DNA from 2 places in the Mesorhizobium sp. L103C105A0 genome. Region 2 is predicted to be linked to the other one. Evidence: predicted binding sites of a transcription regulator. Region 2 holds the regulator's gene; the other holds the start of a gene.
The links. The regulator LexA, encoded in region 2, represses DNA repair genes until DNA is damaged. The targets are predictions, from matches to a motif close to TGTTCNNNNTGTGTTCNG.

Region 1 (15,541 bases), on a different contig from region 2:
ATGTTTTCGAAATAGGTCCGCCACAACGCCTCGGTGTCGTCCTGATCGGGTGCATCGCCCTTGGCCGCACCCGGCCCGATCGCCAGCCTTTCGCCGTTCCAGTCGGCGGAGGCATAGGGCGTCAGAATGGTCCAGCGCATGCCGGTGAACCGCCGGACGAAGAAATCCGCGTTGCGCTCGACAATGAAATGCTCCGGCTCGAACTAGGCGACGTAGCGCTCGTTCTCGCCGTCGCCGATCTTCCGGAAGCGTACGAAGGCATGCATCTTATGGCTGTCGCGCCGCACCGCCTTTTCCATGGCTTCGAGCCGCCTGGTGTCGGGATCGGATGCGATCGCCAGCAGTTTCGGCTCGGTGCGCAGGCGCCAAAGCATCCAGTAGAGAAAGGCAAACCGGCCGGGGTCGGAGTGGCAGAAGGCGGTTTCGGCATGGGCGATGAACTCGCGCGGGACGGTAAGCTGCGCGCCCTCTGGCACCGCCGGCAAGGCATCTTGAGGATCATTGGCGTCGGACCCGACACCCCAACTAATATCCTCAGGCCGGACCTCATTCAGCGCCAGACGCCGTGCCGCATCGCGCCAACCGGCGAAATCGGTCTGGCTCGCTAGCCGGACAGTGTATCGGGCAAGGTCGAGCTGAGCCGGCTGCATGGTCAAAACAGCGACAGTTGTTCGCAGGACTTTACGATCGTGTCGCGCAGGCCTGTCTTGTCGGTGAGTCCGCCCGGCGACCAGCCTTCGGCGATGATGAAGGGCCTCAGCTTGGCGATCGAATGGCAGATCCGTCCGACATCTTCCAGCCGCATGCGTCGGTGGCGGCGGGTTTCAAGGATCTTCGCCACCACCTTGGTGCCCAGACCCGGAACCCGCAGCAGCGCTTCGCGGTCGGCGCGGTTGATGTCGACGGGAAACCTCGCCCGATTGCGCAAAGCCCAGGCGAGCTTGGGGTCAATGGCGAGATCGAGCATGCCGTCGCTGCTGCCGGCGAGGATTTCCGGCTGCGAAAAGCCGTAGAAACGCATCAGCCAGTCGGCCTGATAGAGCCGGTGCTCGCGCATCAGCGGCGGTTTTTGCAGCGGCAGCGACGATGACGAATCCGGGATCGGGCTGAAGGCGGAATAATAGACGCGCCGCAGGTGATAGCTGCCATAGAGCCGCGCGCTGGTGTGCAAAATGCCGTCGTCGGATGTTTTGTCGGCGCCGACAATCATCTGCGTCGACTGACCTCCGGGCGCAAAGCGTTCGCGCTTCTTGGTCCTCAGCGTCGGCTCGGCTTTTTCCTCCATCTTCCGGCGCAGGTTCGCCATGGAAAGCCGGATCGTTTCCGGCTTCTTCTCCGGCGCCAGTTTCTTGACGCCCTCATCGGTCGGCAGTTCGACGTTGATAGACAGCCGATCGGCGTAGAGCCCGGCCTGCTCGACCAGTTCGGCCGAGCTTTCCGGAATGGTCTTCAGATGAATATAGCCGGAGAATTTTTCGTCCAGCCGCAGCCGCCGCGCCACTTCCACCATTTCGGCCATGGTCTCGTCGGGCGAACGGATGACGCCGGAGGACAGGAACAGGCCTTCGATGTAGTTGCGCCGATAAAAGTCCATGGTCAGCTGCACCACCTCGTCGATGCTAAAGCGGGCGCGGCGCACATTCGATGACGAGCGGTTGATGCAGTAGCTGCAATCGTAAATGCAGAAATTGGTGAGCAGGATTTTCAGGAGCGAAATGCAGCGGCCATCCGGCGCGTAGGAATGGCAGATGCCCATGCCTTCTGTGGAGCCGATACCGCCGGATTGGAGCGAATCCTTCTTCGCCGAGCCGGACGAAGCACAGGAGGCGTCGTATTTGGCGGCGTCAGACAGGATTGCCAGCTTTTCACGGACGGTGGGCGCGCTCATCTGTTCATGATATGTTCTTGAAGGCTGCAGCGCCACCTCATTTGATGCAGGCGGCGAAAAAGTGATCGCCGCCCGCCGTCAGGGCAATCAGAGACCGTTTCGAAATTCGCTCTGGCGAGTCATATGGTGGTGGTTTCGAGAACCGAAGCGCAGCGGACATTTGGTCCGTGAGCATCGGAAGCGCAGAAACCACCATCGATGGCCGCCGGAGTAGAATTTCGAAACGGTCTCTCAGACCTCGTGCAGGTAGAGGTGGTAGTCCAGCTCGCTCACCGTACGCGCGACGCGCAGATACTCCGACTGCTTGATCGCCACGAAGGTGCGATGCAGATCCTCGCCAAGCGCCTCTTTCAGGAAGCTCGAGGCCCGCGCCGCCTCGATCGCGGCGCGCCAGTCGACCGGCATGGTCGTGCGCGTGACAGCGGCTTCATAGCCATTCCCAGTGGTTTCAGGGCCGGGGTCGAGGCCTTCGTCCAGACCCTTGATGATGCCGGCCAGCACCGTTGCCGCGATCAGGTAGGGATTGGCGTCGACGCCCGACGGCCGGTGCTCGATGCGCCGGTTCTTGGCGTCGCCGGCCGGCACGCGCAGCGCCACCGAACGGTTGTTGACGCCCCAGGTCGGCGCCACCGGCGCATAGGACTGCGAGACGAAGCGCCGCCAGGAATTGGCGTGCGGCGCAAACACCAGCATCGATTCGGCCATGGTCTGGATCAGCCCGCCGAGCCCCTGCAGCAGCGGCAGCGACCAGCTTTCGCCGCCGGCTTCGGCAAAAACGTTGCGGCCGTTCTTGTCCTGCAGCGAAACATGGAAATGCATGCCGGAGCCGGCATATTTTTCGATCGGCTTGGCCATGAAGCAGGCGGTAACACCATGGCGGCGCGCCTGCGCCCGCACCAGCCGCTTCAACATGACGAGGTCGTCGGCCGCCCGCATGACATCCTTGCGGTAATTCAGCGTCAGCTCGTACTGGCCGGGCGCGTATTCCGAAATCACCGTTTCGGCCGGAATGCCTTGCGCCTTAGCCGCGGCATAGATGTCGGAAAACAACGGCTCCATGCCGTGCAGATGGTCGACGGAATAGACTTCCGTCTTGGCCGAGCGGCGGCCGTCGAGCACGGCGTCCGCCGGTTTTACCTTGCCGTCGGCGTCACGCTCATTGGCAAGCAGGAAAAATTCGAGTTCGAAGGCGCCGGCGGGATAGAGGCCCTTGGCCGCCAAGATGTCGACCTGCCTGGCCAGCGCCAGCCGTGGGTCCGACGACATAGGCTGTCCCTCGAGATGGTACATCGCCATCAGCAACTGGCCGCGCGGCGGGTTCGTGCCGTAAAGCGGCACCAGCGTGCCGGGGATCGGCCATGCCCTGAGATCGCCGTCTCCAGTCGTCCAGATCAGCCCGGTTTCGTGCACATCCTCGCCGGTGATGTCGAGGCCGAGGATCGAGATCGGCATGTGGCGGCCGCCCTCGAAGATGCTTTTCAGCTCATGCCGGCGCACGATCTTGCCGCGGCCGACCCCGTTGGCGTCGGTCAAGACGATATCGAAGGCTTCGATTTCGGGATGGGCGTCGAGAAAGGCTTGCGCCTCGGCGGGCGTCGAGCCCGAAGGTGAAGTCATGATTAGTGTACTCGAGTTTGGCTTGGCAGCTTGTCTCATGCCGTCAGCCTTGCCGCAACCGTGGCGAAGGCGGTGATCAGCCGGTTGACCTGGGCGCCGGTGGTGGCCGGTGAGATCAGCATCATGTTGTGAAAGGGCGCGATCAGCACGCCCTGGTTGACCAGCGCGACATGGATAGCCGCCTCAAGCTCCGGCGCATGGGCAGTCTCGGCTTCGGCGCCGTTCCTGAGCGGGCCAGGGGCGCAGATGAACTCGACGCGGGCGCCGACGCGGGCGACATGCCAGGGCAGATTGTAGCGATCGATGACGCCGGTCAGCCCGGCATCGAGCCGCAGGGCGAGGCGATCCATCCGGGCATAATTCTCCTGCGTCATCACCTCTTCGAGCGTTGCGCGCATGGCTGCGAACTGCAGCGGGTTCGCCGACAGCGTCGTGCCCATGCCGGAATAGCCCGGCTCCTTGGTTCGATTGTAGTCGGCATAGCGCGAGGCGACCTCGTCGCTCATGCCCCACACGCTTGCCGGCACTCCGCCGGCGATCGGCTTGCCCAGCACGAACAGGTCGGGCTGCAGCCCGAATTTCCTGGTGTAGCCGCCGGGTCCAGTCGAAATCGTGTGCGTCTCGTCTATCAGAAGCAGCGTTCCGGCCGCGCGCGTCAGTTTGCGCAAGGCGTCGTGAAAACCCGGATCGGGCAGCACCATGCAGGAATTGGTCAGCACCGGCTCAGCAATGACGCAGGCGCCATCCTTGTCCTTGAGCGCTGCTTGCAGCGCGGCGACATCGTTGAATTCAATGACCTTCGCCGTCTTGGTCAGGTCGCGAAACTCACCCGCCAGCCCCGGCCGATTCACGGGCTTGCCGTCGACCATCCGGACCATCGTCTCGTCGACCGAGCCGTGATAGCAGCCGTTGAAGACCAGTATCTTTTCGCGGCCGGTGACGGCGCGGGCGACGCGCAGCGCGAAGCGGTTGGCGTCGGTGGCGGTGGTGGCGATCTGCCAGAACGGCAGACCGAAACGCTGAGTGAGCAGCGGCCCGATGGCCAGCGCATCTTCCGAAGGCAGCATATAGGTCAGGCCGCGCCCGGCCTGGCGGCGGATGGCGCGCGCCACCGGCGGCGGCGAATGGCCGAACATCGAGCCGGTGTCACCGAGGCAGAAATCGTCCAGCCTGTTGCCGTCGATATCCGTGATGGCGGCGCCCTTGGCGCTTTCGACCAGGATCGGGAATGGCGTCGGCCAGTCGTTCATCCAGTGCATCGGCACACCGCCGAAGAAGCCTGGCAGGCCGTTACCGACCTTGGCCTGCGATTTCGGCCGCGCCTTGCGGAAGGTGTTCGCCTCGCTTGTCCGCAATGCAGCGATGCGGTCACGGCTGATACCGCCAATGGACGCCTTTGAACTGTTCGTGCTGTGCATGAAATCCCTCTCGGCCGGCACACTACCCAATTGGCGACGGCAACCGCAATTGGCCGTGTTGGTGCGCTGCATTGGGTCAGCAGCAAGTTCGGCAGACTTGACCTTCCGGCGCAGTCGGGCGCCAATGCGATCGGGTCTGTGGTTTGGGGAGAAAAATGCGGACGATCATCTGCGCTATTGCGCTACTCTTGTCGGCCGCTGCGGCTTCCGCATCGGGCGGCGTCTGGTGTTCCGTCGATGACAAAGCGGTGCAATTCGAGGTCGGCGCCGGGGTCACCAGAGGTATGGGCGGCCCGACCTTCAATTTTCGCGGCGATCTCGAGATACTTGGCCGGCCGGAAGGCGACAGTCTGCGCAAGACCGTCTTCGAGGATTCCGACCTCACCCAGTACTGGCTGGACGACAAGGAGTTGCGGCTGAACGTCTACCACGAGCATCAGCTCGGAGATAAATTCAACTCTGTCGAACTGACGATCCTGACCAAGACCAGTGACGAGGGCGTCTATGACGGCCGGTACACGCTTGCCGTCTACGACAACGCCGCCGACACGGAACAGGACGGCAAGCCGAAAGAATTGACCGGCAAGGTGTCGTGCGGAGCCGAATAGGTCACGCCGAGATATCGATGACGCCGCAGTCGCCGGCGGCACTGCCGAAGGCGACCCGGCGCTCTTCCTTATCCCACATCATCGCGGTGATGGCGCCCTTGCCCGGGCGGCGCAACAGCACCTCTTTGGCATCGGTAAAGCGCACCGCCATGACCATGCCGTCATCATAGCCGACGGCGACGACATCCTGGCTCGGATGGCAGGCAACCGATGTCACCATGGCGTTGCCGCGCGTGCCGAGCTCCAGCGGCGCCTTGCCCATCGGGCCGTCCTTGCCCGAAAACGGCCAGACGATCGCCGCCGGCGCGCCGGAACTCGCCAGCCATTTGCCCTTCACGCTCCACGACAGGCTTTTGACCTTGCCGGGATAGCCGGTCATGCGCATGTGCTTGCCGTCGGCGAGCTTCCAGCCATGCAGCGCGTTTTCCTGCATGGTGGTGACGAGGAAGGCGCCATCCGGCGAGAAGGTGACGCCGGTATGGGCACCGGCCCATTCCAGCTCCACCGGCTTGCCGTCGGCGGCCGGGAAATGCAGCGTCGCGCCATTGTAGCGGGCGACGCCGAAGCGTATGCCCTTGGGGGAGAAGGCCAGCCCCTCGACCGAACGCGGATGGGCAAACTCTTTGGTCTTGCCGTCGGCAAAGCGCACGAACGCAGTCTTGCCTGTGGCATAGGCGATAGCGCCTTGCGGCCCGGCGGCGACGCTGGTGATCCACTTCTTGCCGGCGCTCGCCAATTCGCCGACGGTGCCACCTGCGGTGACAGCAAAAATCTTGCCGTCCTCGCCGCCGGTGATCAGGCGGTCGTTGGCGGCGTCATGGAACGTGGAGAGCAGGCCGTCATTGGCCTGAATTGTCTTGTGGCCGTTGTCGAGCCTATGAACTGTCCCATCGGCCAGCGCATAATGCGGCACGTTGTCGAGGAAGACGGCGGCAAGGCAGTGACCTTCCAGGTCGAGGGGAGCAACTGTGGGCATCAGGACCATTCCAATGAAGCTGTCACCACTCCCGGGAAGCCATTGAGGCGGCCAGGCCTGGCGTCAACCTTCCCCTTTGTGGGAGAAGGTGGATCGGCGCGCAGCGCCGAGACGGATGAGGGGTGTTGGACGGATCGCCGTCGGTGCCGAGCTGGAGCACCCCTCATCCGACCTCGCTTCGCGAGGCCACCTACTCCCACAAGGGGAGAAGGAAGAGCGGGCAGCGCTAGCGCCATAGAGTCCGGAAATCAAGCCGCCTGGCAGGCGTCAAAGCTCTTCTTCAGCCGTTCGGCGTCAAGCTCGCGGCCGATGAACACCAGCCGGCTCTCATGCTTTTCGCCGTCTTTCCAGGCGCGCTGGTGGTCGCCTTCGATGATCATGTGCACGCCTTGGATGACATAGCGCTCGTCGTCGCCCTTGAGCGCGATGATGCCTTTCAGCCGCAGGATGTTGGGACCTTCCATCTGAGTGATCTTCTCGATCCACGGGAAGAATTTCTTCGGGTCCATCTCGCCGCCGCGCAGCGACACCGACTGCACGGTCACGTCATGGATGTCGGAGGGATGCGCGTGATCGTGATGATGATGGTCGTGATCATGGTCGTGGTGATCGTGGTCGTGATCATGGTGGTCGTGATCATGATCGTGCGCCTCGAGAAAATGCGGATCGTTTTCCAATGCGCGCGACAGGTCGAAGGCGCCGCGGTCGAGCACTTCGGACAGCGCCACGCCGGCGCGCGTGGTGCGGTGAATCCTGGCCGCCGGGTTGATGGCGCGGATGGTCGCTTCGACCTTGGCCAGCTCTTCGGGCGTCACCAGGTCGGTCTTGTTCAGCACGACAACATCGGCAAACGCGATCTGGTCCTCGGCTTCCTTGGAATCCTTCAACCTGAGCGGCAGGTGCTTGGCGTCGACCAGGGCCACGACAGCGTCGAGTTTGGTCTTGGAGCGCACGTCGTCGTCCATGAAGAAGGTCTGCGCCACCGGCACCGGATCGGCGAGGCCGGTGGTCTCGACGACGATGGCGTCGAAGCGGCCGGGACGGCGCATCAGGCCTTCGACGACGCGGATCAGGTCGCCGCGCACCGTGCAGCAGACGCAGCCATTGTTCATTTCGTAGATTTCCTCGTCGGATTCCACGATCAAATCATTGTCGATGCCGATCTCGCCGAATTCATTGACGATGACGGCATAACGCTTGCCATGGTTTTCCGACAGGATGCGGTTGAGCAGCGTCGTCTTGCCGGCGCCGAGATAGCCGGTGAGAACGGTCACGGGGATTTGCGTCTGTGCTTCGCTCATATCTTGCCTCGAAATGGCTGGGCCACGGAATTGCGGGCCGCAAGAAGGGATTGTTGGCCTGATATAGGATGTGTGCCGGCCTTTTGCACGAGGCAAACCGCCTGGGTGTTTGACCCAGGATTGACGAAGCGGATGGGTAGACCCGAGAGGCCGAGTGCGAGGGATGCCGACCATCAACGTGTCGCTGGAAACGCCTCTTCGTTGACCTGTGCTGAGCCGCGCCGCGTCAAACCGTTGCAATCGCCTTGGCGGAAACTCGTTTGTCATCTAACTGAAATAAACATCTGGCATCACCATTTCGAGCACCACAAATGCTTGCCGGCAAAGCTGTTTCGAAAGCCGGAATCTTTTTGATCGTCGATTGCCAACCGGCCGGCTGCGTCTATGCTGCACGCACCGGTACGGCCGAAGAGGGATCACCATGGCCAAGGCGGACAAGACTGCAACGATGAGCCGGCTGCATTCGGCGGCAAGGCTGGCAAGGACCGCGCTGGCGGCGCGGCTTCTGGCGCACGGCTTCTATGCCGGCCAGGACCAGATCATGCTGACGCTCGACCGCGAGGACGGCCAGACGCCCGGCAATCTCGCCGGCCGCCTCGGCGTGCGCCCGCCGACCATCACCAAGACCATCAACCGGCTGCAGGCCCAGGGCTTTTTGGAAAAGCGCGCTTCTTCCGCGGATGCACGCCAGGCGCATATCTTTCTCACCGACACCGGCCGCGAGATCATCCACGCCATCGAGAAGTCGGTGAAGAAGACCGAGAAGCAGGCGTTGAAGGGCCTCGACAAGAAAGAACAGAAGACGCTGTTCAAGCTGCTCGCCCGCATCGAGGCCAATTTGTCGAACGAGGAGCTGGTGCTTGTCGACGACGATGGCGACATCGACGATTGATCTTCCTCACCTAGGCGGCTACCGAAGGCCCGCGCACCAGGGTCGACCAGCGGCCGGGCGTCAGGCCGAATGCTTTCTTGAAATGCCTGTTGAAATGGCTCTGGTCGCTGAAGCCGGCGCCAACGGCAATCTCGGCCAGCGGCTCGCCCACCTCGATCATCCGTCTTGCCTTTTGCAGCCGGCGCATCAGCAGGAACCGATGCGGGCTGGTGGAATAGGTCGCGCGAAAATGGCGTGACAGCGCATAGCGGTCGAGCCCGGTGACGGCTTCCAGCTCATCGGAACGAACGGACCGCTCGGCATTCTCCTCGAGATAGCCGCGCGCCAGCGCTGCCGCACGCGAGGCCGACTTCCCCATCGGCTTTGCTTTCTGTCCCGCATGACGCCCCAGATGCTGCGCCAGCTCCGCAACGAAATCGGCGACGAACAGCTCGTCCAGTTCCTCATCGAGCGGCGACAGGGCCGAAAGCAGCGTGCCACGCAAGGCAGGATCGCTGACCACAGCATCCCTGACGAAAGGCAGCGGCGCGCCGTCGAGGCAGTCGAGCAGCAGTGAGGGTTCCAGATAGAGGATCCGGTAGCGCAGACCATCCTCGGTCCCGGCGCCGCCATCGTGCACTTCGTCGGGATGCAGCACGATAACCTGGCCGGGCAGGCTGTGGTTGACAGTGCCCCTGTAGTGGAAGCGCTGCACACCGGAAAGCGTCACGCCGACGGCAAGTGTATCATGACGGTGCAGGTCGAAGGCGTTGCCATGGAAATGCGCCTCGATGCGCTCGATGCCGGTGCTGCCTGGCGCCGAGACGATCCGGTCTTCATCCGCGCACGAACGTCCAAGACCCTGTGTCGCCTCACCGTCTAGATCGTGCGTCATCACCTATCCCTGCCCTTCATGGGCGTGCTCCGGAGTCCTCATTTTGGTGTTCGATACGAAATTTGCAATCGTGCTGCGGGACGATCTCGCCGTCTGGCAAAAGCTCAACGTCGCCGCCTTCCTGACCAGCGGCATCGTCGCGCAATTCCCCGCCATTATCGGCGAACCCTACCGCGACCGCGCCGGCAACCTTTATAATCCTCTGTCGATCCAGCCGGTCATCGTGCTTTCGGCCGATGGGCCGACGCTCAACTCCATCCACCGGAAGGCGCTGGAGCGGGGCGTGACGGGGTCAGCCTATGTCGAGGAGATGTTTGCCACCGGCTTCGATGCGGCCAACCGCGCGGTCTTCGCCGAGTTCGGGCCTGAGGACGCCAAGATCGTCGGCATCGCGCTGCGTGCCGACAAGAAACTCGTCGACAAGATCACCAAGGGCGCCCGCATGCACGCCTAATTCAGCAGGAAGCGTGTAACGGCGCTCATGAATTCAGTCGGCCGCTCGACGTTCAGCATATGGACGCCCGGAAGCAGTGTAAGCGTGGCGCCGGGGATGCTGGCTGCGATCGCCTCGCTGTGGCTTGCCAGCGTTACCTTGTCGTCTTCTCCACCGATCACCAGGGTGGGCGCGGTAATGAGGGAGACAGTCCGGCGCAGATCGCAATCGCGTACGGCGGCGAAGCATCCCGCGAGACCTTGGGGCGGCGTCGCCAGGACCATCGCGCGGAACGCGTCGACGGTTTCGTTTGGGCCGGCAAGCATCGAGGCGGGAAACCAGTTGTGCATGAACATGTCCGCGGTGGCCGACATGTTGCTCGCTGCAAGGACAGTCCTGATCTGCTCATCAAAGTAAGAAGCCGGCCCGAGATGCGGCGAGGTGTTGGAAAGGATGAGACGCTCGATGCGCTCCGAGGCATGGATACCCAGCCACTGCCCTACGAAGCCGCCCAGCGACAGCCCGCAGAAATGCACGCGGGCGATTTGAAGCGCATCCAGCAGCTCAAGGACGTCGCGGCCCAGCCGATCAAGCGAATAGGCTCCGGCCGGAGCATCGGAACTGCCGTGGCCGCGCAGATCATAGCGCAGCACCCGGAAAGATCCGGCAAGTTCCGCTAGCTGCCGGTCCCACATATGCAGGTTCGTCGCAATGGAATTCGAGAGCACAAGCACAGGGCCGGCCCCCGCCAGCTGATAGGCGATCCGGCAGCCGTCGCCCGTCGTAAAATAAAGCGTGTCAGTCATCTGGTCCTCATCTCACCCTGGCGAAAGGAGTTCCATGCTCCCGCCGCCCTTTGAATGAGCCACCCTAGGCCTCGTAATTATCCAGGAAAATTACTATGATTGGACGATCTCAGTAGGTTTTTACGATAATGAATGGTCTGAAACTCCACGACTTACGGTGCTTTGACGCCGTGGCAAGCGAGGGCAGCTTCCAGGCGGCCGCCCTCGCCTTGAATCGATCGCATCCATCCGTCTTCGCCGCTGTCGCACGCCTCGAGCAGTTGCTCGGGCTCACACTTCTCGACCGCAGCGGATATCGGGTGGGGCTGACGGAGGCGGGCCGCGAGTTTCACGCGCGAGCGCAGCTGACATTGCGCGAGCTCGACCATCTGCGAACCTATGCGGGCCAGTTGGCGAGCGGCGAGGAGACGGTCCTGCGTGTCGTCATGGGTGATCTCTGCCCGCGACCGCAAATCCTGCGTATGCTCAGCGGCTTCTTTGCCGAACGCACCGGGACACGCCTGCACCTGGAGTACGAGGCGGTCGGCGGTCCGCTCGAACGGTTGATGGAAGGCTCGGCTGACCTCATCTTCCATCGCGCGGATCCTTCCGATCCGCATCTCGAGCGGATCGATCTCTGCGCGGTGCCCCTCGTGCCGGTGGTGGCGCCTGGGTTCCTTCCGTTCGCGCCTGGCCGCGAGATTGCGCCGGAGCAGATGCGGCCCTTCACCCAGTGCGTGATCCGCGACACGGCGCGGCGGCCATCGCCGGAGAGCTATTTCCTCATCGACGGTGCGCATCAGTGCTCGGCGCCGGATCATCTGATGAAGAAGGAACTGATCCTTCACGGACTGGCCTGGGGCCATCTGCCGGCATGGCTGATCGAGGACGAACTGCGGGATAGGAGGCTGATCTCGATCGCTGGTGCACATCTGCCCGGCCGGACGGAGATCTTGGCGGCGGTGCGCCGGCGCGACCGACCGCATGGACCCGTCGCCGAGGCGTTGTGGCTTCATCTCCAGGCGCAAGTGGCATCCGACGGCAAAGCACCGGGATGTCAGAACGTCGCAGCGGAACGCAAAGCGCCTTAGCTGGCATCGGATCGGCCTGCGCTGAACCTGTCTCAGACGCCTGTTGTGCCAGTCGCTTTTGGCTTGCCGAGCGCTGGAGATTGCCGCAAAGGTTAAGCGTTGATCCTCCCTGCCCGGCCTGACATTTGAACGTTCCCGCAAGATCAGACGAAAGCGCAACGCCGCCCGCGGCGATGCTGTTCATGCTTTCCACCTATGTCTTTTTCACCTTTCTCGACACATCGAGCAAATATCTGGTGCTGGCCGGCGTCTCGGCGCTGATCGTCGCCTGGGCCCGCTTCACCGTCCATGTCCTGCTTGTCGGCGTTTTTCTGCGCGGCTGGCGCGAGCCGTCGCGCTTCCGCGCCAACAATCTGTCGGCCCACATCCTGCGCGGCGGACTGCTGTTCGGCTCGACCATGTGCAACGTCATGGCGCTCAAGACACTGCAATTGGCCGAGACCACCTCGATCTACTTCTTCGGCCCGATGGTGATCACCGCCCTTGCCGGACCGCTGCTTGGTGAATGGGCCGGCTGGCGGCGCTGGCTGGCGATCCTGTCGGGCTTTGTCGGCGTGCTGGTGATCACAAGGCCTGGCGTCGGCGTGTTCGGCGTCGGCCACCTCTTTGCGCTCGGCTCGATGCTGTCGAACAGTTTTTACGTCATCATGACGCGGCGCATGTCGGCCAGCGAAAGCTCGGAGAGCCTGATCCTGTTTTCAGCGCTGGCGCCGGCCGTGCTGCTTCTGCCGATGCTGCCGTTCTCGCATGGGCTGCCGCAGGATGGCTGGCACTGGTTTATCCTTGTGATGCTGGGTGTGTTCGGCGCCGGCGGCCACTGGCTGCTGGTTCAGGCCTACCGACTGGCGACCACCACGGCGCTGGCGCCTTACCCGTATTCGCAGATGGTCTGGATGATCCTGTCCGGCTGGATCATCTTCCATCAGTTCCCCGACCGCTGGACGCTGGTGGGTGCTGCCATCATCGTCGCCAGCGGCCTCTACATCATCCATCGCGAGCACCGTTTGCGGCTGCGCAATCGCACGACCGTCGATGTCGAGGCGGAGGCTCTGGCGAAAAAACTTTGATTTGCTCCGAATCCGATGGCATAACGCCGCATTTAAAAAATTTAAAAAACTCGGGGAGCGAAGGGCTGGCACAAAAGATCAAGCTTTCGACGATCGCGGATGCGCTTGGCGTCTCCACGGCCACGGTCTCCCTCGCCTTGCGCGACAGTCCACTGGTCGCAGGCGCCACGCGTGACCGCATCAAGGAGCATGCGCGGGCCATCGGTTATATCTACAACCGCCGCGCCGCCTCACTGCGCACCTCGCGCTCGGGGATTGTCGGCGTCGTCGTGCACGACATCATGAACCCGTTCTTCGCCGAGATCCTGCGCTCCATCGAAAGCGAACTCGATCGCAGCCGGCAGACCTTCATCCTGTCCAATCACTACGACCAGCTGGAAAAGCAACGCACCTTCATCGATACGCTGCTGCAGCTCGGCGCCGACGGCGTCATCATGTCCCCGGCCATCGGCACGCCGGCCTCCGACATCGTCATGGCCGAGGAAAACGGCCTGCCTGCGGTGCTGATCGCACGCAGCGTGGAAGGCGCCGACGTGCCGGTGTTTCGTGGTGACGATGCCTATGGCACGGCACTTGCCACCAATCATCTGATCTCGCTCGGGCACAAGCGCATCGCCATGATCGGCGGCACCGACCAGACCTCGACAGGGCGCGACCGCTACCAGGGCTATCTCAACGCCATGGAGGCCGCCGGGCTTGAGGTCAGGCCGTCCTGGCGCATCGCCGGGCCGCGCACCAAGCAGGGCGGATTCGAGGCGGCTGGACAGTTTTTGGCGCTTAAAGACAAGCCAACCGCCGCTTGCTGCTGGAATGATCTGGTCGCCATCGGCCTGATGAACGGCATTGCCCGCGCCGGCCTGGTGCCGGGCGCCGACATCTCGGTGACCGGCTATGACGATCTCGAGGAGGCGGCAATCGCGACACCGGCGCTCACCACAGTCTGGAATGGCCAGCGAGAGGTCGGCCGCCGTGCCGCCAGCGCGCTGCTCGACAAGCTGAACGGACAGGCGGTACGGCCGTCACAGGAACTGATCAAGCCGGAACTGCATGTGCGCCAGTCGACCGGCAAGCCGGTGGAGCGTGCATGACCAAGACTGATGCGTTGCAGACCGTCGCCGTTCTGGTGCCAGGACATTTCAACGACCATGCGGTCGAGCGCATCGACCGCACCTTCAAGCGGGTCAAGATAGAGCGCGCCGATCCCGCCCTGGTCACCGACGAGATGCGCCATGACGTGCGCGCCATTGCGTCCTTCGCCGGCGTCAATGCGGCATTGATGGATGCATTGCCCAACCTCGAACTCATCGCCTCCTTCGGCGTCGGCTATGATTCGGTCGATGCCGGCCATGCGGCCAAGAAAAACATCATGGTCACCAACACCCCCGATGTTTTGACCGAGGAGGTCGCCGACACCACGATCGGCCTTTTGCTCAACACCGTGCGTGAACTTTACAAGGCCGAGAAATGGCTGCGCGACGGCAGTTGGGTGAAGAAGGGCAACTATCCCCTGAGCCGGCTGACCTTGCGCGGTCGGCATGTCGGCATTTTCGGCATGGGCCGCATCGGCCTTGCCATTGCGCGCCGGCTGGAAGCGTTCGGGCTGCCGGTGGCCTACCACAACAGGCGCAGGGTCGAAGGTCTGGCTTATGAATACCACCCGACGCTGAAGGGCCTTGCCGAAGCGGTCGATACGCTGATTTCCGTAGTGCCGGGCGGCGCTTCCACGGAGAAGGCGGTCAATGCCGAAATCCTGGCGGCGCTTGGCGCCAACGGCGTTTTCGTCAACATCGGCCGTGGCAGCACGGTTGACGAGGCAGACCTCGCCGTAGCGCTTGCCAACGGCACCATTGCCGCCGCCGGGCTCGATGTTTTCGCCGATGAACCGAATGTGCCCAAGGCTTTGCTGGAGGCGCCCAACACCTCGTTTTTGCCCCATGTCGGCTCGGCCTCGCACCACACGCGCCGCGCCATGGCGGATCTGTGCGTCGACAATCTGGTATCCTGGTTCAGCGAGCGCCGGCCACTGACCCCGGTGCCGGAGACGGCGCAAGTCAAGCCACGAAGCTGAGCGGCTCTCTGCCACACTCGTTAACGTCGGCTTAACGCTTTGAAATCATTCTGCATCTGCGCCGGGGGGCGCGGAGTGCAAGATGACGAAACTTCCGGCATCGATTGCGGCAGCGGCACTTTTCGCCGGCTTTCAGCTGTTTCACGGCGGCAGCAGTGAAAGTTCGGCCAATGAAGCAAGGCCGGCAACCACCTTCAGGCTGGTCGCCAATGGCGACGAAGGCGACTGCGCGGTTAGCCGCGGCGCCGCGATTGACGATGGCCTGTCGCTGTTGACCGTGGCGCCGAATTGCCGCGGGCTGCTGCCCGGCATCGAGCGGGCAAAATTCTGGCGAGAGGGCGAGGACGGCACGATCGCGTTCAGCGCCGACGGCACCGACCCGATCGTCACCTTCTCGGTTGCGGATGGCGACGGCTACGAATCCTACGCTCCGGCCACGCCACTGCTGTCGCTGGCGACAACCGGCGAACGGGATCAATCCGCCGGCAATTGATCGCCGGGATTTATTCCGCCGCCGCCCGTG
Region 2 (15,541 bases):
CCGGCACCATCATGGCGTTGCTGCGTGGCGCCTTTGCGCTGTTTCCCGATTTCTCTTCGCGCCGGCCGGTGAAGAAATATGCGGCCGCGGCAGCGCTTGTCTCGATCGCCGCCTATCTCGTTATTTCAGGCGTCGTGGTTGCCGCCGAGCGCAGCTTCATCATGCTGGCGGTCATGCTTGTCGCCGTGCTGTTTGATCGCGCCGCACTCACCATGCGCAATCTGGCGATCTCCGCCATCGCCGTCATCCTGGTGTCGCCGCACGAGGTGGTCGGTCCCAGCTTCCAGATGTCGTTTGCCGCCACCGCCGCCCTTGTCGGCGCCTATGCCGGCTGGGCCGATTACCGCGCCGACAAGGTGAGAACGCCGCCGGCAAAGCGCTCCTTCGTCGGCTTCCTGTCGCGAAAGTTCGCGCTGGCCATGGGCGGCCTCGCCATGACCTCGATCATCGCCGGCAGTGCAACCTTGCTGTTCGCCATCTGGCATTTTCAGCGTGTGTCGCCGCTCAGCCTGATCGCCAATCTGGCCGTGATGCCGATTGTTTCGTTGATCGTCATGCCCTTTGCCGTGCTCAGCGCACTGGCGATGCCGTTCGGCGCCGACGGGCCGTTCCTCTATGTGATGGGCAAGGGTCTGATGGCGATGATCGCTATATCGGCCTGGATTTCCGAGCGCTCGCCGGTCGACGCCGTCGGGCTGATCTCCATCCGCTCGGTGCTGTTGGTGGCGGTCGCCCTCGTCATCGCCACCATGGCCACCACCTGGCTCAGGTTGGCGGCCGTGCCTTTCGCGCTGGCCGGCCTGTTGACGGTGCCGCAGGTGCTTACGCCCGACGTGCTCATATCCGAGGATGCGCATCTGGTGGCCATGCCGATCGGTGGCGGCGAACTCGCCCTCAACCGCGAACGCTCCAACGAATTCACCACGGACAATTGGAAACGGGCGCTGCGGGCCGAAACCATTATCCCACCTGAGATTTTCGAGGCAACAGATACGCGGTTCGATCTCGATCCGCTCGATCTGCCGCCCGGCTCGCCCTTCTATTGCACCGGCGATCTCTGTATCGCCCGGCACCCTTCCGGAGCCATTGTAGCGCTTGCGAAAGACCGCAAGACGGCGCGGCCGGCCTGTGCCTTCGCGAGCCTGATCGTCATCGATGACGCCACCGCCTACAATCCGTGCCGCGACCCGCTGGTGCTGGTCGTGACTAAGAAACAGCTGGCCCGCGACGGCAGCGCCGCCGTCTTCTTCGATCCGCAATCGGCAGCGGCAGCGCCAACCATCCGCTTCGCCGTCGACAAGCCGTATCGCCCCTGGCACGAGCAACGCCGCTTCTCCCGCGAAGCGCGCGGCCTGCCGCCTTACAACCAGCGTGAAAAGTACAAACCCAAGCCGGCTCAGTAGCGCCGGATCAATCCGACAAGCTTGCCCTGCACCTTCACCCTGTCCGGTCCAAAAATGCGGGTCTCGTAGGCCGGGTTGGCGGCTTCCAGGGCGATCGAGGCGCCCTTGCGGCGGAAGCGTTTCAGGGTCGCTTCCTCATCGTCGACCAACGCCACCACGATCTCGCCGGGGCTGGCTGTGTCGGCATTGCGGATGATGACCGTGTCGCCATCGAAAATGCCGGCCTCGATCATCGAATCGCCCTTAACCTCGAGCGCGTAGTGTTCGCCGCCCATGATCATGTCGGGCGGCACCGAGATCGAATGGGTCTGATGCTGGATGGCGTCGATCGGCACGCCGGCGGCGATGCGTCCCATAACCGGGATTGAAATCGCGGAAACGGCATCGTCATTGCCGGCCGACATCGAACGCGACGGCGAGCCCGGCTTGATCTGGCGGCCGAGACCGCCTTGGCCCATCGCGCCTTGTCCCTGGCCGCCTTGCCCTTGGCCGGTTTGACCAAGACTGCCCTGAATGACGCTCGGCGAAAACTTCCTCGCCGCATTGAGGCCTGGTGCGATCGAGTCGGGTAGCCGCAGCACTTCCAGCGCGCGCGCCCGGTTCGGCAGCCGGCGAATGAAACCGCGCTCCTCAAGCGCTGTGATCAGTCGGTGGATGCCGGACTTGGAGGCGAGGTCGAGCGCTTCCTTCATCTCGTCGAAGGACGGCGGGATTCCGCTCTCCTTCAGGCGTTCATGGATGAACATCAGAAGCTCATGTTGTTTGCGCGTCAGCATCGCGGCCCCCAAGGGTTCTGAAACCAGAATCGGAAAAAACAAACCCAGAACAAACACTATCTGTTCCAGTTGTGTTCCGCAACCTTTTAAAGTTTAATGAATGTGTTGACGTTTTGTTCAGCGTAACGTTCGGCGCTGCGAGCGCCGCCTGCGCCCAGTTGCCAGCAACGGGGTGAAACGAAGACAAAGTGCCCTGCGTCGTCGGTTACGATCGCCGCTTCCCTTTCGGACGGGGCTGCGCAGCATCCGCGCCGGGTTCGCTCTGGGCATAGACCTGCAGCGTGGAGCCGATGTGAGCGGTCATCAGAGTTTTCGCACGTTCGACGTCGCGATCGAGGGCCGCTTCCATCAGGGCGGTATGGTGTTCGATCGCCACGGCGTCGCGCAGGGCCGCCACGGCCTTCCGGTGCCCATCCGTGCGGCCGGCGGCGGCGCGCAGCGTGGGGGCCAGACCCAGAAAGCGGTGATGGCGATGCAATTGGTCGGAAATCGTTGCATTGAAGCGCAGCAGCCAGCTGGATGTCGCGGCACTGAGCAGCGCCGCATGGAAGGCATCGTGTTTTTCGTACCACGCGTCGACCGCATCATCCGATGGATCGTCGAGAACAGACCCGCACCGTGAGAGACGATAGTGGGCGGCAACGACCGCGTCTTCCCACTCACGGTCGCCTTTCTCGATCGATTCCACCAGCAGGGGCAGTTCGACCACCAGCCGCGCACGCGCCAGATCCTCGAGCTCCGCCCGAGAGACGGGAGCGACCGCAAACCCGCGGTTGCTGATGGCGGTCACAAGCCGTTCCGCCTCCAGCCGCGACAGCGCTTCGCGCAACGGCGTCCAGCCGATGCCGTAGGTGTTGCGCAACGTGCTCAGCTTCAACGGCGCGGCAGGCGCCAGCCGGGTCGCAAGAATATCGCGCCTGAGCAGGCGATAGGCCACTTCCGTCTTCGAGGTCTGCTCGTCATCCAGCATCGTGATCCATCAGTCATAAACGCTCGGCGGATCATTATATATCAAAGCCTTTCAATGGGTGAATTATATATAATGTTTGACAGTTCAAGGGCGACCACTCAAGATCGCCGGCATGTTTGGGCGGCAGGCTCCGCCGCGCGCGTTTGTCCATGGAGGGGCGCCGGATCATGAGCACGACACCCGATCTCGCTACAATCGAAGCAATGGATGCCGCCGATCCGCTGCGCTCCATGCGCGAACGCTTTGTCTTGCCGCAAGGCGTAATTTATCTCGACGGCAATTCGCTGGGTGCCGCGTCACCAGCCGTCTTCAGCGAATTGCAGCAGGCCGCCACGCAGGAATGGGCGCACGACCTCATTCGCGCCTGGAACACCGCTGGCTGGTTCAACATGCCGGTGGAACTGGGAGATCAGCTCGGACGACTGATCGGCGCGGCTGACGGGCAGACGGTGGTCTGCGACACAACCTCGATCAACATCTACAAGTTGCTGCACGCCGCGCTCGGCATGCGGCCGAATCGGTCGGTCATCGTTGCCGAGGGCGACAGTTTCCCGACCGACCTCTACATGGCCGAAGGCGTCGCCTCGACCCGGCCGGGAACGCGGCTGCGGCTGGAGGGCGTCGACGCGGCCGCAATCGAGGACCTGATCGACGACAGCGTTGCCGTCATCCTGGTCAACCACGTCAACTACAAATCCGGCCAGTTGCGCGACATGGCGGCGCTGACGCGCAAGGCACATGACGCCGGCGCGCTGATCATCTGGGATCTCTGCCACACCGCCGGCGCCTTGCCGGTCGAACTCGACCGTGCCAATGCCGATTTCGCCGTCGGCTGCACCTACAAATACCTCAATGGCGGCCCGGGCTCGCCAGCCTTCATCTACGCGGCCGAGCGCCACCATGACGATGCCCACCAGCCGCTCAGCGGCTGGTGGGGCCATGCGCGGCCCTTTGCCTTCGAGCAGGGCTTTGCCGTCGGCAGCGGCATTCGCCGCTTCCTGTGCGGAACGCAGCCGGTGCTGTCGATGCGGGCGCTCAAGGGCGCGCTCGATATCTGGAACGACATCGATATGGCGGCGGTGCGCAGAAAAAGCATCGCGCTGACCGACCTGTTTATCCAGCTCGTCGAAGCCAGATGCGGCGCCTACGGGCTTGAACTGGAAAGTCCTCGCGACGGCAGCCAGCGCGGCAGCCAGGTGTCGTTCCTCCATCCGCATGGCTATCAGGTGATGCGCGCGCTGATCGAGCGCGGCGTGATCGGCGATTTCCGGGCGCCGTCGACCATCCGTTTCGGCTTCACGCCGCTCTATGTCGGATATGGCGATGTCTGGCAGGCGGTCGAAGTCCTGGAGGATATTCTGCGCACCGGCGCCTGGCAGGACGCCCGCTTCGCGGTGAAGACCGCGGTTACGTGAGAAAATAGAGCAATTTCAGGAAAAGTGTGAAGCGGTTTTCCGTCCGAAATTGCGTCAACCAAAGAGCTAGAGCATTTCGCCGTTTCCGTTAAACGGTGAAATGCTCTAGAGCCGGGTGCGGACCGTCCAGAGCTCCGGAAACAGCACGACCTCCAGCATCTTCTTCAGATAGGAGGCGCCTGAGGTGCCGCCCGTGCCGCGCTTCAAGCCGATGATGCGCTCGACCGTGGTGACGTGGTTGAAGCGCCAGCGGCGGAAATAATCCTCGAAGTCGACCAGCTTCTCGGCCAGTTCGTAGAGCATCCAGTAGCGCTGCGGGTCGCGGTAGACGGTTTGCCAGGCAGCCAGCACTTCTTCGTTCTCGACGCGCGTCTCGCGCCAGTCCGTGCGACTGGCGTCGGCGCCGATGTCGAAGCCATTGCGCGCCAAAAGCAGAAGCGCCTCATCATAGAGCGACGGCGTGGCCAGGATGGCTTCCAGCCTGTCCGTAAGGTCGGGCCGGTGCTTGTGCGGCCCGAGCATGGCAAGGTTGCGGTTGCCGGCCATGAACTCGATAGCGCGGTACTGCCACGACTGGAAGCCCGAGGATTGGCCGAGCGCGTCGCGAAACTCGGTGTATTCGCTTGGCGTCATCGTGCGCAGCACGTCCCAGGCATTGTTGAGCTGCTCGAAGATGCGCGCGACGCGAGACAGCATCTTGAAGCTCGGTTCGAGGCGGTCGGCGCGGATAGAGCGGATCGCGGCGCCGATCTCGTGTAAAGCGAGCTTCATCCACAATTCCGATGTCTGATGCTGGATGATGAACAGCATCTCGTCATGGGCCGAAGACAGCGGCGCCTGCGCATCGAGCACCTTGTCCAGCTGCAGATAGTCGCTGTAGGACATCCGCTCCTTGAACGACATCTGCGCGCCATCGGACGCCGGATCGTGCGGCTTAATCAATTGCTCTTCTCCGCGCGCAACCGGAAGCGCTGGATCTTGCCGGTCTGGGTTTTGGGCAAGGCGTCGATGAACTTCACCGAACGCGGATATTTGTAGGGCGCGATCGTTGCCTTGACGTGGTCCTGCAGGCGTTTGACGGTCAATGCGTCCGGCGAAACACCTTGCACAAGCACGATATGCGCCTCGACGATCTGGCCGCGTTCACCGTCCTCGGCGCCGGTCACCGCGCATTCGGCGACGTCGGGATGCGAGAGCAGCGCCGCTTCGACCTCGGGGCCGGCGATGTTGTAGCCGGCGCTGACGATCATGTCGTCGGAACGCGCGGCGAAGTGGAAGAAGCCATCCTCGTCCTGCGTGAACGTATCGCCGGTGAGATTCCAGCCGTCGCGGACATAGTCCTTTTGCCTGGCATCGGCCATGTAGCGGCAGCCGGTCGGGCCGCGCACCGCCAGCCGGCCAGTAGAGCCGCGCGGCAACTCCCGCATCTCGTCATCGACGATGCGTGCCTGATAGCCGCCGACGGGTTTGCCTGTGGAGGCCGGCTTCATGTCGTCGAAGCGGTTGGAGATGAAGATATGCAGCATCTCGGTGGCGCCGATCCCATCGAGGATCGGCTTGCCGGTCTTCTCAGTCCATTCCTCGAAGACAGGCGCCGGCAGCGTCTCGCCCGCCGAAACCGCGACGCGCAGCGAGGACAGGTCAGCGCCTTGATCCATGGCCTTGAGCATGGCCCGATAGGCGGTTGGAGCGGTGAAGGAAATGGTCGCTTTGTAGGTCTCGATGATGTGGATCATGTTGGGTGGCGTCGCCTGTTCCAGCAACGTCGCCGCGGCGCCGAAACGCAGCGGGAAGATGGCGAGCCCGCCAAGACCGAAGGTAAAGGCAAGGGGCGGGGAGCCGACGAAGATGTCGTCGGGCGTCACCTCCAGGATTTCGCGGGCATAGGCGTCGGCGACGATCAGCAGGTCGCGGTGGAAATGCATCGTCGCCTTCGGCACGCCGGTGGTGCCGGAGGTGAAGCCGAGCAGGGCGACATCGTCGCGGCCGGTGTTGACGGCAGTGAAGGTGACCGGCTTGTCGAGGGCGGCGCGGTCGAGTTCCGCGTCATGGTTGGCCGTGCCGTCGAAGCCAATGACCTGCTTGAGATACGCACTGCCCTTGGCGCAGGCGGTCATCTCGTCCATCAGCCTTGTATCGCAAAGCGCAACCGTGATTTCCGCCTTGTCGACGATCTTGGCGAGTTCGCCGGCGCGCAGCATCGGCATGGTGTTGACGACCACCGCGCCAACCTTGGTGGCGGCCAGCCAACAGGCGACCATGGCCGGGTTGTTGGCCGAGCGGATCAGCACCCGGTTGCCCGGCTTGACGCCATAATTCTCGACCAGGGCATGGGCGAGCCTGTTGGTCCAGTCGGACAGTTCCTTGTAGGTGCGGCGGCGGCCATTGCCGATCAGCGCGGTGTGGTCGCCGAACCCTTTTTCGACCAGCCTGTCGGTCAATTCGACGCCGGCATTTATGTGGTCGGGATAGTCGAAGCCGTCGAGCAAAAACTCCGGCCATTGCTCCGGCGGCGGCAGGTTGTCGCGCGTGAATGTGTCGATATGCGCTGATGGCCCAAGCATTTTCGGCTGCCCCTGTCTGCCTCGCGCCCATGGCTGAACAAGGCGCAGGATCGCACCAGTCGAAATTTGTTTCAAGCCTAAAATGTTTTTAGGTCGCAGCATTGACGCCGCCCTGTTCGGCGGCCATTCCTGTCGACTGAACTGAAGCCATCCGGGAGGGATGCAGATGCTCCAACATCGTGTTGCCGATTGGGACAATGCCTACGCCAACGGCGACAACATTGCCGGCAGCAATCGCTGGCCGGCCGCGTGGGACACACCGGCACAGGCTTTTCGCGACACAATGTCGGCGTCCGGTCGGGCCAAGCTCGACATCGCCTATGGCGACAGCCCGCGCAACAGGCTCGATCTGTTCCTTCCCGATGTCATGCCCAAAGGGCTCGTCGTCTTCATCCATGGCGGTTACTGGAAGGCGTTCGACAACAAGCCATGGTCGCATCTGGCCAACGGCGCGGTTGCCAATGGCTTTGCCGTGGCAATGCCGACTTACACGCTTTGTCCCGACATACGCATTTCCGGCATCGTTAGGGAAATCGCGGCGGCGATCGGCAAGGCGGCGACGATGGTCGGCGGGCCGGTGATCCTGACCGGGCATTCCGCCGGCGGCCATCTCGCCTCCAGGATGGTGACGACAACGACACCCCTGGCCGCCGATGTGGCGGGCCGCGTGCGCAATGTCGTCTCGATCTCCGGCGTCCATGACCTGCGGCCAATCATGCGGACGGGGATGAACGCGACACTGGCCATCGATGAAGCGGAAGCACTGGCCGAAAGCCCGGTTCTGCTGCGCCCCATGCAGGGCGCGCGCATCACCTGCTGGGCCGGCGGCGGCGAGCGGGCGGAGTTCCTGCGCCAGAATGCGCTGCTTGCCAACATCTGGATCGGCCTCGGCGCCACGACCAGCACAGTGGTCGAGCCGGACCGGCATCATTTCAGCATCGTCGACGGGCTTGCCGATCCGACACATCCGCTGACGCGGACATTGCTGGCGGAGTAACAACCAGTCTTATCTCTTGGAATTAACGGCTTGGATCCGCGACCTTCAGCGCAACATCAGAACGCTGCAAGCAGCGCCTGCTTCTGCCGCCGGAGCGAAGGGCTCGCGCACGATCAGGCCGTTGGCGTCGGCCAGCATTCTCAGCATCGAGGAATCCTGGATGCCGAATGGTGTCGCCACCAATGCGCCGGCTTCTTCCCGGACCACGGCGCGCACATAGTCTTGCCTTAGATCATTGGCCGGCATCGCGGCGCCAAGCTGAGCCTGGCGGATGTCCTGCCGGTGGGGACGGCCGCCGAGCTGCGCCAATAGCGGCTTCAGGAACAATTGCGAGCAGACCAGGCTCGCCACCGGATTGCCGGGCAGGCCGATGCACCTGATATCGCCCAGCCGCCCGAACATCAGCGGCTTGCCCGGGCGCATGGCGAGCTTCCAGAAGTCGAGGTTCATGCCTTCGCCGGTCAGCACGTCATGAACGAGATCATGGTCGCCGACCGAGGCGCCGCCGAGCGTGACGATGACGTCGGCTTTCGCATCGACCGCCTTTTTCACCAGCGCCGCGATCGCTTCCTTGCGATCGGCCGCTATACCGAGATCGAGCGCGCGAGCGCCGACCGACTGCGCCACAGCAGCGACGCCATAGGCGTTGGACGAGATGATCTGGGCGGGGCCAGGTTCGCTGCCCGGTGGCAGCAATTCGTCGCCGGTGGCGATGATGGCGACCAGCGGCCGTTGCACCACGTTCAACCGGGGATGATTGGCCGACGCCGCCAGCGACAATGCAGCCGGATCGAGCACGCGGCCTTTCTCCAGCAGCACGTCGCCTTGGGCAAAATCCAGTCCAAGGCGGCGGATGTTGCGGTTCTTCGCCGTCGGTTCGGTGACCTCGATCCGGCCACCGCCGAGATCGCGAACATTTTCCTGGATGACGATCGTGTCTGCGCCTTCAGGCAGCGGCGCGCCGGTGAAGACGCGCACGGCCTCGGATTTACCCACTGTGCCGTCAAAGCCTCGCCCTGCGGGCGCCATTCCGATCACCGAAAGCCGCGCCGGGGCCGACGCCACATCCTGCGCCCGTGCGGCATAGCCGTCCATGGCAGATGCATTGAAAGGCGGCTGGGTACGCAGCGCCACGACCGGCTCCGCCAGCACCCGGCCGGCCGCATCCGCCAGCGCGACCCTTTCACCGGGCAACGCCACAGCGCCGTCGAGTAGGCGTTGAAGCGCCTCGGCGACCGGAACCAGCGCCATTTACGAACCCGCCTTGTAGTCGCCGGACTTGCCGCCGGTCTTTTCCACCAGCTGTATACCGGAAATCACCATGGCGCGGTCGACCGCCTTGGCCATGTCGTAAATGGTCAGGCACGCGACAGATGCCGCGGTCAGCGCCTCCATCTCGACCCCGGTCTTGCCGGTGACGCGGGCGAGCGCGGTGACCCTAAGGCCGGGCAGCGTGGTGTCCGGTTCGATGTCGACCGACACCTTGGTCAAAAGCAGCGGATGGCAGAGCGGAATCAGCTCATGCGTCTTCTTGGCCGCCATGATGCCGGCAATGCGCGCGGTACCCAGCACATCGCCCTTCTTGGCGTCGCCGTCGAGGATCATCTTCAGGGTTTCGGCCCGCATCGAGACAAAGCCCTCGGCGACCGCCGTGCGCGTCGTCTCCGCCTTCTCGCCGACATCGACCATGTTGGCCTCGCCCTTGGCGCCGAGATGGGTGAGGGCGGCTGCCATCCTCAGATGGCCTCTGCTTTCGCCTTGCCTGTCAAAAGCAGCCGCGTTGCCGCAGCGACATCCTCTTGCCGCATCAGGCTCTCGCCGACGAGGAAGGTGCTGATGCCGGTCTTTTGCATCCTGAAGCAATCGTCGTGGGTGAAAATTCCGCTCTCGCTGACCAGCAATCGGCCGCCCGGCACCATCGATGCCAGCCGTTCCGAGGTCTCGAGGCTGGTCTCGAATGTTCTGAGATTGCGGTTGTTGATGCCGATCAGCTGCGACGAGAGTTTTACCGCGCGCTGCGTCTCGGCCTCGTCATGCACCTCGATCAGCGCGTCCATGCCGAGTTCGAACGCGGTCGCTTCCAATTCGCTCGCCAAGGCATCATCGACGCTGGCCATGATGATCAGGATGGCATCGGCGCCCCATGCGCGAGCCTCGTAGACTTGATAAGGGTCGAACAGGAAATCCTTGCGCAGCGCGGGCAGGGACACTGCCTTCCGTGCACTGATGAGAAATTCCGGCGCGCCCTGGAAGGATGGCGCATCGGTCAGCACCGAAAGACAGGCGGCACCGCCTTTCTCATAGGCCTGCGCCAGTGCGGGCGGGTCGAAATCGGCGCGGATCAAGCCTTTGGATGGGCTTGCCTTTTTGATCTCGGCGATCAGGCCGAAGCTGCCCGATCTGCGCTTCGCCTCAAGCGCCCTCAGAAAGCCACGCGGTGCGTCGGCATCCTTGGCTCGCGCCTTGATCTCGGCCAACGGTATACGCGCCTTCGCCGCCGCGATCTCGTCCCGCTTGTAGGCCTCGATCTTGCGCAGAATGTCAGCCACGGCTCATCCGTTCGAAATCTCGACCAGCCTGTCGAGCACGCCCAGCGCCCGGCCGCTGTCAATGGCCTGTGTGGCCGCGGCCATGCCGTCGGCAAGCGTCGTCGCCTTGCCGGCCACCACCATGCCGGCGCCGGCGTTCATCAGCACCGTATCGCGATAGGCCCCGGCAGCACCTCTCAGCATGTCGCGCAACGCCGTGGCATTGTAGGCGGCGTCGCCGCCGCGCAACTCGTCCTTGGTGTGGCGCTGCAGGCCGACGGCTTCCGGGGTGAGCGTGAAATGGCGGATCTCGCCGCCGGCCAATTCCGCCACCTGCGTTTCGCCGGTGGTGGTGATTTCGTCATAGCCATCCCCATGGACCACCCAGGCATGCTCGGTGCCCAACGCCTTCAATGTCTCGGCCACCGGCACGATCCATTCCGGCAGGAACACGCCGACCATCTGCCTGCTGACGCCGGCCGGATTGGACAGCGGTCCGAGCAGGTTGAAGATGGTGCGCGTGCCGAGCTCGACGCGGGTCGGGCCGACATGCTTCATCGCCGGGTGGTGCGCCGGCGCGAACATGAAGCCGACGCCGGCCTCCTGGATGCAGCGGCCGATCACCTCTGGCGGGATATCGATCTTGACGCCGAGCGCGACCAGCACATCGGCGGCGCCCGTCAGCGACGACAGGCCGCGATTGCCGTGCTTGGCGACCGGCACGCCGCAGCCGGCAATGACGAAGGCCGAAGCGGTCGAGATGTTGACTGAATGCGAATTGTCGCCGCCCGTGCCGACAATGTCGATGGCGCCCTCAGGAGCTTCGACGCGCAGCATCTTGGCACGCATGGTGGCGACGGCGCCGGAAATCTCGCTCACGGTCTCCCCGCGCACGCGCAACGCCATCAGGAAGCCGCCGATCTGGCCCGGCGTCGCGTCGCCAGACATGATGATGTCGAAAGCTTCGCGCGCTTCCTCGAAGGTAAGCCCGGTTCCCGTGGCGACCTTCGCGATATGGGTCTTCAGGGCGCTCATTGGGCCAAGACGTTCATTGGGCTAAGGCCATTCATTGGGCGAGGGCTTGGGCAACGGCGGCCTGGTCGACGCTGACGGCGTACTGCGTCTGCAACTGCGCCACCAGCTGGTCGAGCAGATCGTCGGACATGCCTTGCGTGAAGGATTTTTGCGCATCGTCGGGTACCGAGCTGGCGTCGGCTCCGGCCGGCTCGAACACTTCGGCGACCTTGAACAGGATCTGGCCGTCGCCGGTGGGCGAGGGGATCAGCCCGGTGCCGCCTTCGCCGACGCCGAACATCGCAGCAGCACCCTCCTTGCCGAAATCGACATCGTCGGCCTCGCGCTTCACGCCGCGCTTGGTCTGCTTTTCAAGCTTCAGTTCGCCGGCGATGACGTCGAGTGTGGTGCCAGCCTTGAGGCGCTTGTCGAGTTCGTCTGCTTTCGCGGTCAGCCGCTTGGTCGTTTCCTCTGTCGTCCAGTCCGCCACCACGCGCTGGCGGACTTCGTCCAGCGTGCGGTCGCGAGCCGGCGTGATCGATGTCAGTTCATAGAACACGAAGCCGTTGTTAGGCGTGGTCAGGGCTTGATTCTCGGTGTTGGGCTCGGCCTCGAACACCGCCTTGATGAGGTCCGGCGATGCCGGCAGGTCCTTGATGATGGTCCCGTCCGGCCTGAGGCCGGTGCGGTCGATGGCCTCGACGGTGACGTCCTTGAGCTTCAGTTTGGCGGCGGCTTCGGCCAGCGTGCTGCCGGCGGCGCGGGTGTCTTCGTAATTGTCGTGCACGTCGAGCAGGATGCGGCTTGCTTCGCCAAGCGCCAGATCCTTGCGGATCTGGTCTGACACTTCCGCCAGCGGCTTCACCGTTTCCGGTTTGATCTCGGTGACGCGCAAAAGCACCGGACCGAACGCGCCCTGGACGACCGGGCTGACTTCGTTGACGGCTAGCGCGAATGCGGCATCGGCGACCGCCTTGTCGGTGATCTTGTCCTTGGAGAGCGTGCCGAGCAGCGTGTCGGCCGGGGTCTTGCCCTGCGCGGTGACGATCTTGTCGAAAGTGGCGCCCGTCTTCAGCGAATCGGATGCCGCCTTGGCGGCGTCCGCGGAAGGAAACACCAGCTGTTCGATGGTGCGCATTTCCGGCGTGGTGTAGCGGCCCTTGTTCTTGTTGTAGTCGTCGCTGACCTGCTGGTCGGTCACGGCGCTGACATCCATGATGTCTTCGGGCTCGAGCCGGACATAGGAGAATTTGCGGTATTCTGGCGCCGCGTAGGTTTTCTTGTTGGACTCGAAATAAGCCTGAAGCACGCTGTCGGAGGGGGCCTCGATCGGTTCGACCAACGCCTTTGGCAAGATCAGATAGTCGATGGTGCGGTCTTCGCCCCGATAGAGCGCAACTGCCTTGAAGAAGGTGTCCGGAGCCTTGAGGCCGTCCGAAACCGCTTCGACGATCTGCTGGCGCACCGCCACCTGAGCCCGGTTCTTCAGATAATCCTCCGGCCGCATTCCCAGTTCGCGCAGCCGGGATTCGAACAGCCGGCGGTCGAACTGGCCATTCGGGCCCTGGAAGGCGGGTTCCTGCCGCGTCAGTTCGGCCAGCCTGTCCTTGGAGAAGCCAAGCCCGAGCTTGCGCGCCTGTTCGTCGAGGACGGCGCCGGACACCAACTGAGCCAGCACCTGGTTGTCGATGCCATAGGCCTTGGCCTGGTCGCGGCTGATGCGTTGGCCGATCTGCTGCTGCAGCATAGCGATCTGGCGATCATAGGCGAGGCGGTACTCGGTGATCGAGACGGTGGTGCTGCCGGCGGTGATCACCGCATGATGGCCAGCCAGGAAGCCGCCCGTCATCCGCGTGGTGACGCCCCAAGCAAGGAAACTCAACACCAGCAGCGATAGCAGGGCTTTCGCGACCCAGGTCCCTGCCGCGCTTCTCAATATACCAAGCATTGTTACTTCCGATTTTTGCGCAGTTTTGCGTGCGCCCGAGTCTGAAACAAGCGCAATAGCGCCCTTCCGGCTCACTGTCGATTGCTTTGTGGCCTGATTTTGATAGGGAGGGCGAGACCCCAATGTCGCCCGGAGAACCAGATCCCCATGACGCCAGGAATTCGACCGCTCGTTGCCGGCAACTGGAAAATGAACGGCACCAGCGCTTCGCTGAACGAGCTCAGGATGATCGGCAACGGCTTCATGAGCGGGCTCGACGCAGAGACCGAAGCATTGGTCTGCGTGCCGGCGACCTTGCTGTCGCGCGCCGTCGAAATCCTGTCGCGCACGCCGGTGCGGGCCGGTGGCGAGGACTGCCACATCAAGGAAAGCGGCGCCTTCACCGGCTGTGTCTCAGCCGAGATGCTGAAGGATGCGGGCGCCAGCCACGTCATTGTCGGCCATTCCGAGTGCCGCGAACAGCGCAGCGAGGACGATGCCATCGTCCTCGCCAAGGCCTCGGCGGCGTGGCGGGCAGGGCTCGTCGCCATCATCTGCATCGGCGAGACCAAGGCCGAGCGCGAAGCGGGCACAGCACTCGACGTGTTGTCGCGGCAGGTCGCCGGCTCGGTGCCACCGAGCGCAACGCCCGCCAACACCGTTATCGCCTACGAGCCGGTATGGGCTATCGGCACCGGCCTGACGCCGACCGCCGAAGACGTGGCGGAGGCGCACGCGAATATCCGCCAAAAACTGGCGGAAGCGCTCGGCGCAGCCGTGGCCGGCAAGATGCGCATCCTCTATGGCGGCTCGGTCAAGGCGTCCAACGCGGTCGAACTGCTGGGCGTCAAAAACGTCGACGGCGCGCTGGTTGGCGGCGCCAGCTTGAAGGCGTCCGACTTTCTCGCCATCGCCGAGGCATACCAGAATATCGCGTAGGCCCCGGAATTTCGTTGCCGACCAGTTCCGTCATCGACTTATGAACGCAGCAGTTCGGCGGAAATCGTTGCAAAGGGCGCATTGCTTCCCATATTCCGGCCACGGGCTTGGAAATGCCGTTAAAGCATTGTATGGAGCCGCCTCCAAATCACCGGCCCTGATCGCCAGGGAGCGGCAGGGCTTGCCAGGATAAAATATGGAAACCGTACTGATCGTCATCCACCTCATGGTCGTGCTCGCCCTTGTCGGCGTGGTGCTGCTGCAACGCTCCGAAGGCGGTGGTCTCGGCATTGGCGGCGGTTCCGGTTTCATGACCGCGCGTGGCGCCGCCAATGCGCTGACGCGGGCGACGGCGATCCTGGCCGCGGCCTTCTTCGTGACGTCGCTGACACTCTCGATCGTTGCCCGCTATGGCGAAAAACCGATCGACATTCTCGACCGCGTGCCGGCCGACAGCGGCAACGGCGTGCTCAATCAGTTGCCCGGCACGACGGCGCCGACGCCGCCTTCGGGCAACACCGCACCGGCCGCGCCCGCGGCCAACGGCGCCGCCACCACGCCGCCCGCCACCACGGCCCCGGCGACGGCTCCATCTCCGGCGACGCCACCTGCAACCGATTCGGCTGCGCCGCCGGCTACCAATGGCGTTACCTTGCCGGTCACGCCGCAGGTTCCGAACCAGTAGTCGGTAGGGTCGGATGCCGCGATCTGTTGTTGTTTCAACACAGTCGCGGCAAATGGCACACGATCACGAAGATTCGACCGCACCCCGTGCTTGAGGCCCGTACGCCACTTCGATTATAGATTGCCGGCGGCACTTTCTGCGCCCTTGGGGGGCGCCGGGCGACGCCGTGGGCAACAAGCATTGAACGATCGGATCTTCGCCATGCAGCTTCGCAGCTTCATTTTCATGGGGTTTTGTGCCGTATTCGGCATGAGCTCCGCGGTCTTCGCCGGCACTCCGGCAATGACCTCACCGCAGGCGGTTGGCAAAACCGCTGTCATCAA

Region 1: the regulator LexA is predicted to act here: its motif matches at 1,890-1,907, upstream of X727_RS142475 (putative DNA modification/repair radical SAM protein).

Annotation. Positions count from the first base shown of each region.
Region 1 covers NZ_AYXF01000009.1:143,901-159,441, reverse strand. The annotation lists partial or broken gene X727_RS01000000164970 (UdgX family uracil-DNA binding protein) at 1-650, opposite strand, end outside; gene X727_RS142475 (putative DNA modification/repair radical SAM protein) at 653-1,888, opposite strand; gene X727_RS142480 (glutamine synthetase family protein) at 2,120-3,505, opposite strand; gene X727_RS142485 (aspartate aminotransferase family protein) at 3,541-4,923, opposite strand; gene X727_RS142490 (hypothetical protein) at 5,079-5,531, shown strand; gene X727_RS142495 (WD40 repeat domain-containing protein) at 5,533-6,507, opposite strand; gene X727_RS142500 (GTP-binding protein) at 6,756-7,808, opposite strand; gene X727_RS142505 (MarR family winged helix-turn-helix transcriptional regulator) at 8,230-8,700, shown strand; gene X727_RS142510 (AraC family transcriptional regulator) at 8,711-9,574, opposite strand; gene X727_RS142515 (DUF2000 family protein) at 9,621-10,028, shown strand; gene X727_RS142520 (alpha/beta fold hydrolase) at 10,025-10,813, opposite strand; gene X727_RS142525 (LysR family transcriptional regulator) at 10,942-11,883, shown strand; gene X727_RS142530 (DMT family transporter) at 12,066-12,950, shown strand; gene X727_RS142535 (LacI family DNA-binding transcriptional regulator) at 13,016-14,038, shown strand; gene X727_RS142540 (2-hydroxyacid dehydrogenase) at 14,035-15,018, shown strand; gene X727_RS142545 (hypothetical protein) at 15,101-15,511, shown strand; gene X727_RS142550 (gamma-glutamyl-gamma-aminobutyrate hydrolase family protein) at 15,522-15,541, opposite strand, start outside.
Region 2 covers NZ_AYXF01000003.1:98,971-114,511, reverse strand. The annotation lists gene X727_RS153580 (ComEC/Rec2 family competence protein) at 1-1,403, shown strand, start outside; gene lexA (transcriptional repressor LexA) at 1,397-2,179, opposite strand; gene X727_RS153590 (GntR family transcriptional regulator) at 2,385-3,149, opposite strand; gene kynU (kynureninase) at 3,317-4,564, shown strand; gene kynA (tryptophan 2,3-dioxygenase) at 4,670-5,506, opposite strand; gene X727_RS153605 (AMP-binding protein) at 5,503-7,128, opposite strand; gene X727_RS153610 (alpha/beta hydrolase) at 7,295-8,125, shown strand; gene glp (gephyrin-like molybdotransferase Glp) at 8,171-9,376, opposite strand; gene moaC (cyclic pyranopterin monophosphate synthase MoaC) at 9,377-9,859, opposite strand; gene trpC (indole-3-glycerol phosphate synthase TrpC) at 9,862-10,674, opposite strand; gene trpD (anthranilate phosphoribosyltransferase) at 10,678-11,688, opposite strand; gene X727_RS153635 (peptidyl-prolyl cis-trans isomerase) at 11,720-13,615, opposite strand; gene tpiA (triose-phosphate isomerase) at 13,763-14,533, shown strand; gene secG (preprotein translocase subunit SecG) at 14,730-15,218, shown strand; gene X727_RS153650 (L,D-transpeptidase) at 15,420-15,541, shown strand, end outside.